Regions from separate parts of the Streptomyces sp. Inha503 genome, predicted to be linked through region 1. Evidence: riboswitches for the same ligand, from Rfam matches in the RefSeq annotation. Region 1 holds a riboswitch; the other holds the start of a gene.
What was found. Region 1 has a riboswitch for cobalamin ahead of ACJX2R_RS09030 (ABC transporter substrate-binding protein). Riboswitches for the same ligand answer to the same signal wherever they lie in the genome.
Positions count from the first base shown of each region.

Region 2: linked by a shared signal. The riboswitch ahead of ACJX2R_RS15000 (cobalamin biosynthesis protein) and the one ahead of ACJX2R_RS09030 (ABC transporter substrate-binding protein) in region 1 are both predicted to bind cobalamin.

Region 1 is NZ_CP178360.1:2,200,737-2,206,112, reverse strand. Features, by position in the region: gene ACJX2R_RS09045 (hypothetical protein) at 50-178, opposite strand; gene ACJX2R_RS09040 (carboxymuconolactone decarboxylase family protein) at 704-1,177, shown strand; gene ACJX2R_RS09035 (RNA polymerase sigma-70 factor) at 1,221-2,144, shown strand; cobalamin riboswitch at 2,172-2,386, shown strand; gene ACJX2R_RS09030 (ABC transporter substrate-binding protein) at 2,441-3,487, shown strand; gene ACJX2R_RS09025 (FecCD family ABC transporter permease) at 3,544-4,557, shown strand; gene ACJX2R_RS09020 (ABC transporter ATP-binding protein) at 4,584-5,376, shown strand, end outside.
Region 2 is NZ_CP178360.1:3,661,557-3,666,932, reverse strand. Features, by position in the region: gene ACJX2R_RS15010 (putative cobaltochelatase) at 1-1,054, opposite strand, end outside; gene ACJX2R_RS15005 (cobyric acid synthase) at 1,113-2,717, opposite strand; gene ACJX2R_RS15000 (cobalamin biosynthesis protein) at 2,714-3,697, opposite strand; cobalamin riboswitch at 3,863-4,017, opposite strand; gene ACJX2R_RS14995 (hypothetical protein) at 4,223-4,474, opposite strand; gene ACJX2R_RS14990 (inorganic phosphate transporter) at 4,488-5,376, opposite strand, start outside.

The sequences.
Region 1 (5,376 bases):
CCTCCGGTGTGGCGGTCCCGGAGGGCACGACGCGGTCGTCGCCGGAGCGTCAGCCGGTGAAGGTCAGCGAGGCGGTGGAGGACGACGGGCCGAAGCCGGGCGCCCCGGCGAAGGCGGCGGTGTACGTCGCCGCCGTGAGGGCGTTGGGCGGGACGACCACATTGCTGAGGCTGGCCACGCCACTGGCGTTGGTGACCGCCGAGCCCAGTGGCAGCGGACCGGTGACGGCGTTGGCCGTGTCAGGGTGGTCGCGAGCGTCACGGACGGCGTGAGCACGGTCACCGTGTCATTGTTGTTGTTGGTCACCCACACCTGGCCACATAGGCGAACGAGCCGTTCGGCAGGACCGCCACGCCCCGGGGGAGCCGCCCGGGATGATTCCGGTGACGGTGGTCTGGGCGAAGGTGGTCGTGTCGTACACGAACACACTGCTCGTCGCGGGGTACGGAGCGCCCATCCGAGAGCGCTGCCGACCGTCGCGGTCGGCGGCGAACTCCCCCGAAAGGGATGGGCTGCCGATCCGGGTTCATCAACCCCAGTAACGCAAAACCGCAGGGCGGTGACAAGGAAAGCGGGAGAAGTCACCCGTTCGGCTCAGCGGGCCCGGTGACGGGGAGACGCAGGTCACATCCGTCCATGTCACAGGGGGCCGGGCTACCCCGTCTCAGGGGTGTAGCCACCGACAACCACGGAGGAGCACACCATGGACGCGCGACTGAACTACTCCGCCAGCCCGACCGCGGGCAAGGTCCTGGGGCCCGTCATGGCCGCGGGCAAGGCGGTCAAGGGCTCGCCGCTGCCGCCCGCCACACAGGAGCTGGTGGCGCTGCGCGTGAGCCAGATCAACGGCTGCGCCGTCTGCATCGACATGCACACCAAGGAGGCCGCCGCGGCCGGTGAGACCGCGGTGCGGCTCAACCTGGTGGCGGCGTGGCGGGAGGCCACCGTCTTCACCGACGCCGAGCGTGCCGCGCTGGAGCTGGCGGAAGAGGGGACCCGGGTCGCGGACGCGGCCGGTGGCGTCGGCGACGAGGTGTGGACGAACGCCGCCAAGCACTACGACGAGGAGCAGCTCACCGCGCTGGTGATACTGGTCTCGTTCATGAACATGGTGAACCGGCTGAACGTCATCACCCAGCAGCCGGCGGGCAACTACCAGGTCGGGCAGTTCCATTGATCGGTGTCGGACTGTCCGGCCGGTCGTCCAGGGGGGAATCGGCGTGAGCAAGGTCGAGGAGTTCGAGGAGCTGCGGCCACTGCTGTTCTCGATCGCCTACCGGATCCTGGGCAGTGTGAGCGAGGCCGAGGACGCGGTGCAGGACACCTGGCTGCGCTTCGACGGCTCGGCCACCCGGCCCACGTCCACCAAGGCGTATCTGTCCGCCACGGTGACCCGCGTCTCGATCGATGTGCTGCGCTCCGCGCGGGTGCGCCGGGAGGAGTACGTGGGCCCGTGGTTCCCCGAGCCGCTGCTCAGCGACCCGTACCAGGATCCGGCCCGGGCGGTGGAGCTGGCCGACTCGGTGTCGATGGCGGCGCTGCTGCTCCTGGAGCGGCTCAGCCCGCTGGAGCGGGCGGTGTTCGTACTGAGGGAGGTGTTCGCCTTCGGGTTCGACGAGATCGCCACGGCGGTGGGGCGGTCGGAGGCGGCGTGCCGGCAGCTGCTGGTGCGGGCGCGGCGCCACATGGAGGCCGGGCGGCCGCGGTTCGAAGCGGACCGCCAGGAGCGGCAGGAGCTGGCCACGCGGTTCTTCGAGGCGCTGAAGGACGGCGATGTGGGCGGGCTGCGGAAGCTGCTGGCCGCCGATGTGCAACTGGTCGGGGACGGTGGCGGCAAGGCGCCGCAGCTGGCCAGGGCCGTCATGGGCGCGGAGAACGTGGCGCGGCTGCTGGGCAACGTCTTCCCCTGGCTGCTGCGGATCGATGCGTCGATCGAGCCGCACGAGGTCAACGGCCAGCCCGGCGCGATCCTCCGCGACCGGGACGGCAAGGTGCTCCACACCCTGGTCCTCGATGTGCTCGACGGGCAGATCCAGACCATCCGCACGGTGGTCAACCCCGACAAGCTCGGCCACCTCGGGCCGGTCGGGGACGCCTGGGCCGTGGACCGCGAGGTGAGGCGGGCCCGTCGGCGCACGGACTGACCGTGGGATGTGGCCGCCCGGCGCGCTTGGTAGGCTCGGGGAGCCAGTCGTGCCACATCCGAGGCCAGGGAATCCGGTGCGAATCCGGAACTGACGCGCAGCGGTGAGGGGGACGGGCGGGGCATGTGACACCACTGGGAGGAGTCCGTGGCGGCCGTGGGGCCGGCGCGAACGAGCACCGGGAAGGGGCCCCGTCCGGACGAGCCCGAGTCCGAAGACCTGCTGGCACCTCCGCGCCCGGCGCGCGGAGGACGTCCGTAGGCCCAGGCTCCGCGTACGAGCCCCGACCACCGAGGCTGCCCGTGCTCCGCTCCGCCCGCCGTACCGCGGCGTTCCTGCTCGCCCCCGCTCTTCTGCTCACCGCGTGCGGTGGCTCCGGCCATGACGACGCGGACGCCGGAAGGCCCGCCGGTGCGGGCTATCCGCGCACGATCGACAACTGCGGCCACGAGGTCACCTTGAAGTCCGCCCCGAAGCGGGCCCTCTCGCTCAACCAGGGCACCACGGAGATCCTGCTCTCGCTCGGCCTCGCCGACCGCATGGCGGCCACCGCCACCTGGACCGACCCGGTGATGAAGGGCCTGGAGAAGGCCAACGCCACGGTGCCCCGGCTGGCCGACAACGCGCCGTCCTTCGAGAAGTCCCTGGACGCCGAACCCGACTTCGTCACCGCCTCGTTCGTCTCCACCCTCGGCAAGGGCGGCGTGGCCACCCGCGAGCAGTTCGAGAAGCTGGGCGTGCCCACCTATGTCTCGCCGTCCGACTGCGCGGCGGGCCGGGACACCGACAGCGGTGGCGACGGCTCCCGCGGCAAACCCCTCACGCTTGATGTGGTGTACGGCGAAATACGCGATCTCGCCCACGCCTTCGGTGTCGAGGAGCGCGGTGAGAGGCTCGTCGCGCGGCTGAAGGAGCGCGTCCGCAGGGCCACGGCGGGAGTGGACGCCTCCGGAGTCACCCTCATGTACTGGTTCGCCAACTCCCAGTCGCCCTACCTCGCCGGCTGCTGTGGCGCGCCGGGCGCCATCACCCGGGCCGTCGGGGCGGAGAACGCCTTCTCCGACACCCACGACGAGTGGCCGCAGATCAACTGGGAGACCGTGGCCGACCGCGACCCGGACGTCATCGTCCTCGGCGACCTCACGCGCAAGCAGCAGACCGCGGAGACCGCCAGGGCCAAGACGCGCTTCCTCGAGACCAACGCCGCCACCCGCAATCTCACCGCCGTGCGGAAGAAGCGGTACATCCTGCTGAGCGGGCAGGCCATGAACCCGTCCCTCCGTACGGTCGAAGGGGTGGAACAGGTCGCCGCCGGGCTGCGCGACTTCGGGCTCGCCAAGTGAGTACTCGGAATGTGAGCACCCGCCGCGCGAGTACTGGTCACCTGGGCATCCGCCGCGTGAGCGTCCGCCTCCTGCTGCTGATCGCGGGCGGGCCGGCCGCGCTGCTCGCGTCGGTCGCGTTCGCCGTGACCATCGGCCCGGCCGACATCTCCACCGCCGACGTATGGGCGGCGGTCACCGCCCATCTCGGCCTGGGGGAGAGCACCTTGCCGCCGCTTCGGGACGGCATCGTGTGGAACCTGCGCATGCCGCGCACACTGCTCGCCGCGGTGTGCGGGGCGGGACTGGCCCTCTGCGGGGCCGTGATGCAGTCCCTGCTGCGCAATCCACTGGCCGATCCCTTCGTGCTCGGGGTGTCCTCGGGCGCCTCCACGGGCGCCGTCACCGTGGTCGTGCTCGGCGTGGGCGGCGGGGCCGTGTCCCTGTCGGCGGGCGCGTTCACCGGTGCGTTGGTGTCGTTCGGGCTGGTGCTGGTGCTCAGCCACAGCCTCGGCGGCAGCACCGACCGCGTGGTGCTGTCCGGAGTGGCCGCCATGCAGCTGTTCTCCGCGCTGACCTCGTTCATCGTCCTCACCTCCGCGGACGCCGACACCACCCGGGCCGTGCTGTTCTGGCTCCTCGGCTCGCTCACCGGCGCCGGATGGGGCGATGTACTGCTGTGCACCGGCGTCCTGGCCGCCGTCCTCGTGGTCTGTCTCGGCTACGCCCGCACCCTGGACGCGTTCGCCTTCGGGGAGGAGGCCGCGGCGGCGCTCGGTGTCCGGGTGGCCCGTACCCGTCTCGTCCTGCTGTGCGCGACCGCGCTGCTCACCGCGACCCTGGTCAGCTCCGCCGGGGCCATCGGCTTCGTCGGCCTGGTCCTCCCGCATGCCACCCGCGCCCTCACCGGCTCCGGCCACGCCCGTCTGCTGCCGGTCACCGCACTGGCCGGGGCCATCTTCCTGGTGTGGGTGGACACCGCCGCCCGCACCGTCATCGACCCCCAGGAGGTCCCGGTGGGCGTGGTGACGTCCCTCATCGGCGTACCGGCCTTCGTCGCCGTGCTCTACCGCGGGCGGAGGAAGACATGACCGACCCCACCGCGGAAACCCCCGGCATGGAGTCCGCCGCCACTCCGGAAGCGGCGTCCGGGCTCCGCGCGGACCGGGTCAGCCGCCGCACCGACGGCCGGCTGATCGTCGACGGCGTCACCCTCACCCTGCGCCCCGGCGAGACGGTGGGCCTGCTCGGCCCCAACGGCTCCGGAAAGTCAACCCTGTTGCGGCTGCTCGCCGGGATCCTCGCCCCCTCCGCCGGAGCGGTCACCCTGGACGGCCGTGCCCTGCCACGGGCCGGCCGCCGTGCCACGGCCCGCCGTATCGCCACCGTCGAACAGCACGCCCACACCCAGACCGAACTGACCGTCCGCGAGGTGGTGGCCCTCGGCCGCATCCCGCACCGGCGCGCCTGGGCGTCGGCCTCCGCCGCGGACACCAGGGCCGTCGACGCGGCCCTGGAGCGCAGCGGACTGACCGACCGGGCCGGTCAGTCGTGGCACACCCTCTCCGGTGGCGAACGCCAGCGCACCCAGATCGCTCGCGCCCTCGCCCAGGAACCGCGCGAGCTGCTGCTCGACGAGCCGACCAACCACCTCGACATCCAGCACCAGCTCGATCTGCTCGACCTCGTCGTCGGCCTGCCGATCGCCACCGTGATCGCCCTCCACGACCTCAACCTCGCCGCGATGTACTGCGACCGCCTGCTGGTCCTCCGCGAGGGACACGTCGTGGCCGAAGGCACTCCCGGCGATGTGCTGACCCCGTCCCTGATCAAGCGGGTCTACGGCGTCCGGGCCGATGTCAGCCACGGTCCGGGCCACCCGGTCATCCGCTTCCTGCGCCGGACGGCGA
Region 2 (5,376 bases), 1.5 Mb from region 1:
GCCCGTCCTCGGGACCCGGGTCCGGATCCGGCTCCGGGTCGTCCTCCTCGAACTGCCGCAGGATCTCGTCCAGTTTGTCCTCGTCGAGCCCCGGCGCGTCGAACGGAGCCCGCCGCCGTCGGTGGGGGAGCGACAGCAGCGCGGCCCCCCGTACGTCCTCGGTCCGGACGTCGGTGCGCCCCGCCCAGGCGGCCAGCGCGGCCGCCGTACGGGCCGTCACGATGTCCGCGCGCATCCCGTCCACCTCGAACCCGGCGCACACCGCCGCGATCTGCCGCAGCGCGCGGTCGCCGAGAGCCACCCGCGGCAGCAGGGCGCGCGCCGCCGCGATGCGCTCCCGCAGGGCCTCCTCGTCCGCCGCCCAGCGCGCCGCGAACCCCTCGGGATCCTCGTCGTACGCCAGCCGCCGCCGCACCACCTCGACCCGCTCCTCGGTGTCCCGGGACGCCGCGACCTCCACCGTGAGGCCGAAGCGGTCCAGCAACTGCGGCCGCAGCTCGCCCTCTTCGGGATTCATGGTGCCCACCAGGAGGAAGCGCGCCGCATGCCGTACGGACACCCCCTCGCGCTCCACGTAGGAGGCGCCCATGGCGGCCGCGTCGAGCAGCAGGTCGATCAGATGGTCGTGCAGCAGATTGACCTCGTCGACGTAGAGCACCCCTCGGTGGGCGTCCGCGAGCAGCCCGGGCTCGAAGGCCTTCACGCCGTCCGACAGCGCCCGCTCGATGTCGAGCGCGCCCACCAGCCGGTCCTCGGAGGCGCCCACGGGAAGTTCGACCATCCGCGCGGAACGTGCCTCGCCGGTGCCCGGCTCATGGGGCCCGTCCGGGCAGGACGGGTCGGGCGCGGTCGGATCGCAGGAGAACCGGCACCCGGCCACCACGTCCACCTCGGGCAGCAGCGAGGCGATCGCTCTTACGGCGGTGCTCTTGGCCGTGCCCTTCTCACCGCGCACCAGGACGCCGCCCACGGCTGGGGAGACGGCGTTGAGGAGCAGGGCGAGCCGCAGGCCGTCCATGCCGACGATCGCGCTGAAGGGGTAGGTGGTGGTCACGCGGCGATACCTCCTGGGGTGCGTGGGCACAGCGGTCCGGTGTGGGGGCGGGGGTTCCTCATGTCATCCCCCCTGGCACCCCCGGAGGGACGAACGGCAGGCCCTCCGGGACGCCCTCCTCGATGAGCCGCAGCAGCGCGTCCGTGTCGGCGTGCTCCTCGATCAGGTCGCCGAGGCGGTCGAGCTGCTCCTCGCGCAGCTCCCCGAAGCGGGTGTCAGGCGCGGGGACGAACGCCCGGCCCGCCGCGGCGGCCACCCGCCGCAGAAACGCCCGCCGGAAGCCGTCGCTCTCCAGCGAGCCGTGCCAGTGCGTGCCCCATACCGAGCCCACCCGGCAGCCGTCCAGGAAGGGCTCCTCGGCCCCGTCCAGCAGCTCGGCGACCCCGTGGTGGATCTCGTAGCCCTCCACGCGCTCGCCGAGCGCCTCGCCCACCGGCCGGGCCAGGGTCTTCTCGGCCGCGAACCGCACCCGCACCGGCAGCAGCCCGAGCCCGGCGACCGTCCCGGCCTTCGACTCGACCTCGTCCTCGATGCGCTCCCCGAGCGCCTGGAAGCCGCCGCAGACGCCCAGCACCGGACGGCCCTCGGCGGCCCGCCGGGCGATCGCGTCGGCCAGCCCGCGCTCACGCAGCCACTCCAGCGCCCTTACGGTGCCCCGGGTGCCCGGCAGCACCACCAGATCGGCGTCGGCCAGCTCCTCGGGCCGGTCCACGAACCGCACGATCACGCCCGGCTCCGCCGCCAGCGCGTCCACGTCCGTGAAGTTGGACATCAGAGGCACGGCGGCCACCGCTATCCGTAGGACATCCGCACCGTAAGGGGGCGCCACGACGCTCTCCCGCACCGCGCCGCGCAGCGACACCCGCAGCCCGTCCTCCTCGTCGATGCCCAGCCCGTGGGCGAACGGGAGCACCCCGACGGTCGGGCGCCCGGTGAGGTCGCGCAGCATCTCGAGACCGGGCTCCAGGAGGCTCACATCGCCGCGGAACTTGTTCACCAAGTAGGCGGCCACATGCCGTTGGTCCGCCGCCGACAGCAGCGCGGTCGTGCCGAAGAAGGACGCGAAGACGCCACCGCGGTCGATGTCCCCGACCACCACGACCGGAAGCCCGGCGGCGCGCGCCAGCCCCATGTTGACGATGTCGGTGCGGCGCAGATTGATCTCGGCGGGGCTGCCCGCGCCCTCGCAGATCACCGCGTCATGGGTGCTCCGCAGCTCCTCCAGGCATTCCGTGACGGTCCCCAGCAGCGCCTCACGCCCCGCAGAGAGCCTTTCGCCGGGCGAGGGGGCTCCGGGCCCGCCGAAGTACCCGCGCGCGCTCAGCTCGCCCACCGGCCTGCCCAGCAGCACCACTTGGCTGCTGCGGTCGCTGCCCGGCTTCAGCAGGACCGGGTTCATCAGCGCGCTCGGCTCGACGCGCGCGGCGGCGGCCTGCATGGCCTGGGCCCGCCCGATCTCCGCCCCCTCCCGGGTGACGAAGGAGTTGAGCGACATGTTCTGCGCCTTGAAGGGCGCCACGCTGACGCCCTTACGGGCGAGCCACCGGCAGATCCCGGCCGTCACCACGCTCTTGCCCGCGTCGGAGGTCGTGCCCGCGACCAGCAGCCCCCCACCGCGCGCCCCGGAACCGTCCGTGCCGCCCTTACCGCGTATCCCGCTCATCCGCCGCCCCTTCCCAAGGCCCCGGGCCGTCCCGTCAACGCCCGCAGCACCGGCCGGGCCGCCATGGACACCCCGAGCGCCAGGACGCCGGCGCGCCGCGACAGCCGTATCGCCCGCTCGATGTCGGCCGACTCCACCGGCCGCCCGCCGGAGTTGAGCACCGGCCGGTGCTCGACCCGGCCGCCGTACGCGAGGGTGCCGCCCAGCCGGACACCGAGCGCACCCGCGAAGGACGCCTCCACGGGGCCCGCGTTGGGGCTCGGATGGCGCCGGCCGTCCCGCCGCCAGGCGCGCCACGCACCGCGCGGATCGGGGCCCGCGAGCGTCGCCAGGGCCGCCGTAAGGCGCGCACCCGGCCAGCCGGCCACATCGTCCAGCCGGGCCGCCGCCCAGCCGAACCGCCGGTAGCGCGGCGACTTGTGGCCCACCATGGCGTCCAGGGTGTTGACCGCGCGGAAACCTATGAGCCCCGGCACACCGCCCACGGCGCCCCACACCAGCGCGCCCACGACCGCGTCGGAGGTGTTCTCGGCGACCGATTCGACGACCGCGCGGGCGATCTGCGGCCCGTCCAGCGCCTGCGGATCACGGCCGCACAGATGCGGCAGCCGCTCCCGGGCGACCTCGAGGTCGCCGACGGCCAGCGCCCTGCCGACGGCCCGTGCCTCACGGCCCAGGCTCGTGCCCCCCAGCACGGCCCAGGTGGCGGCGGCGGTCAGCGCGACCTCCGCGCCACGGCGGCCGTCAAGGCCTCGTACGGCGCGGGTCAGCAGCGCGGCACCGGCGGCCGCGCCGCCCGCGCACAACGCGGTGTGCAGGGCCCCGTAACCCCGGTGGTCGCGCCACAGCAGGCGCTCGGCGGCCGCGGCGGCGCGCCCGAACGCGGCCACCGGATGGCCGCGGCGCGGATCACCCGTGGCGAGGTCGCCGAGGAAGCCGAGGGCCGCACCGCACGCGAACGAGGCGTGGTCGGCACGCATCCGTCAGGCCGCCGTCACGCCTCGGCGCGGCGATGCGGGACCAGACGGGCCGGAGGGGCCGGAAGAGCCGAAGCGGGCAGGGAGGGCTGGCGGCGTGGCGATGCCGGGCATGGCGGTATGTCCTCACTCAGGGTCCGCGCCCTGGTTCGACGTGACCGGCGGTGAGAGTCTCCTGGCTCCCGGATCCGCGGCCCTCCCGGTCTTCCAGCCCCGCGTACGCGACGAACCGTACGGACGAGCCGTGACCCCAATACAGGCGATGGGAGGGCGCTCCCCGGTGACAGTGGCGGGACCGCGCCGGATTCTCACCGGCTTCCTCTCCTGCCGCCGTTTGGCTCGGGAAGTCCACCATGGGCCGCGAATGGCCGTCAACTCGCATATGACCCATGTCGCCCGAGTGTGCCGAGCCCCACAGACAACCGCCCCTCACGGAACGGCCGCCGGACGGTCGGCGCTGGTCAGCGCCGCCATCCGGCGGCCGGTGGGGCGTTCGGGGAAGCTGGGGCCTCAGACGACGATCAGATATCAGGCGACGATCAGGTAGATGCCGTACGCCACGACCGCGGCGCACACCGCGAAGCAGGCGTACGCGCCGGTGCGCGCGAGCGGGGAGGTGCCCACCGCGCCCCCGGGCACGGCGGCGGCCGTGCCGCCCTGCTCCGGTGCCGCCTTACGGGAGGTGCCGACGATGCCCAGGGTGAAGACGCCCACCATGGCGACCGTCACCGCGAGGCTGATGCCGAAGACCTGGCCGAGTGCCGCCCAGTCGATGCTCATGTTTCCTGGCTCCTTAGCGGGTGGTGCTGCTCGCGACGGCGGGGGTGGGGGTCTGCTCGGGCGTGCTCTCCGAGGTGCCGTCCTCGGGGGCGGCGCTCGACGCACCGGCGGGCGGCGGGGCCACGGACCGCAGGGCGGCCGTGACGGCGCCCACCGGCTCCTGGGTGCCGACCTCGTTGACGTTGGTGTGGTCCACGGGCTTGCGGCGCGACAGCATCCAGATCGCCCCGCAGGCCAGGACGGCGAGCACAGCCACCGCCGTGATTCCCGCGTTCCCCTGGTCGGCCAGGAGCGCGGCGGCCCCGGCCACCAGACCGGCGGCCGGCAGGGTCAGCACCCAGGCGACCACCATCCGGCCCGCGGTCGACCAGCGCACCACGGCGCCCTTACGGCCAACACCGGCGCCCATGACGGCGCCGGAGCAGACCTGGGTGGTGGACAGCGCGAAGCCGATGTGGGAGGAGGCGAGGATGACGGTGGCGGCGCCGGTCTGGGCGGCGAAGCCCTGTGGCGGCTGGATGTCGGTGATGCCCTTGCCCATGGTGCGGATGATGCGCCAGCCGCCCAGGTAGGTGCCGAGCGCGATGGCCAGGCCCGCCGAGACGATGACCCACAGCGGCGGGTCGGCGTCGGGCGACACCACGTTCCCGGTGACCAGCGCCAGGGTGATCACGCCCATCGTCTTCTGGGCGTCGTTGGTGCCGTGGGCCAGGGAGACCAGGGCGGCCGAGGCGATCTGCCCCGCGCGGTAGCCCTTCGCGGTGTCCTCGGGGGAGCGGTCGCGGCCGAGCCGGTAGGTGAGCCGGGTGGCGGCCAGCGTGGCGATGCCGGCCACGATCGGCGCGGCGACGGCGGGGATCAGGACCTTCATGACGATCGCGTCGCCGTTGACCCCGTCTAGG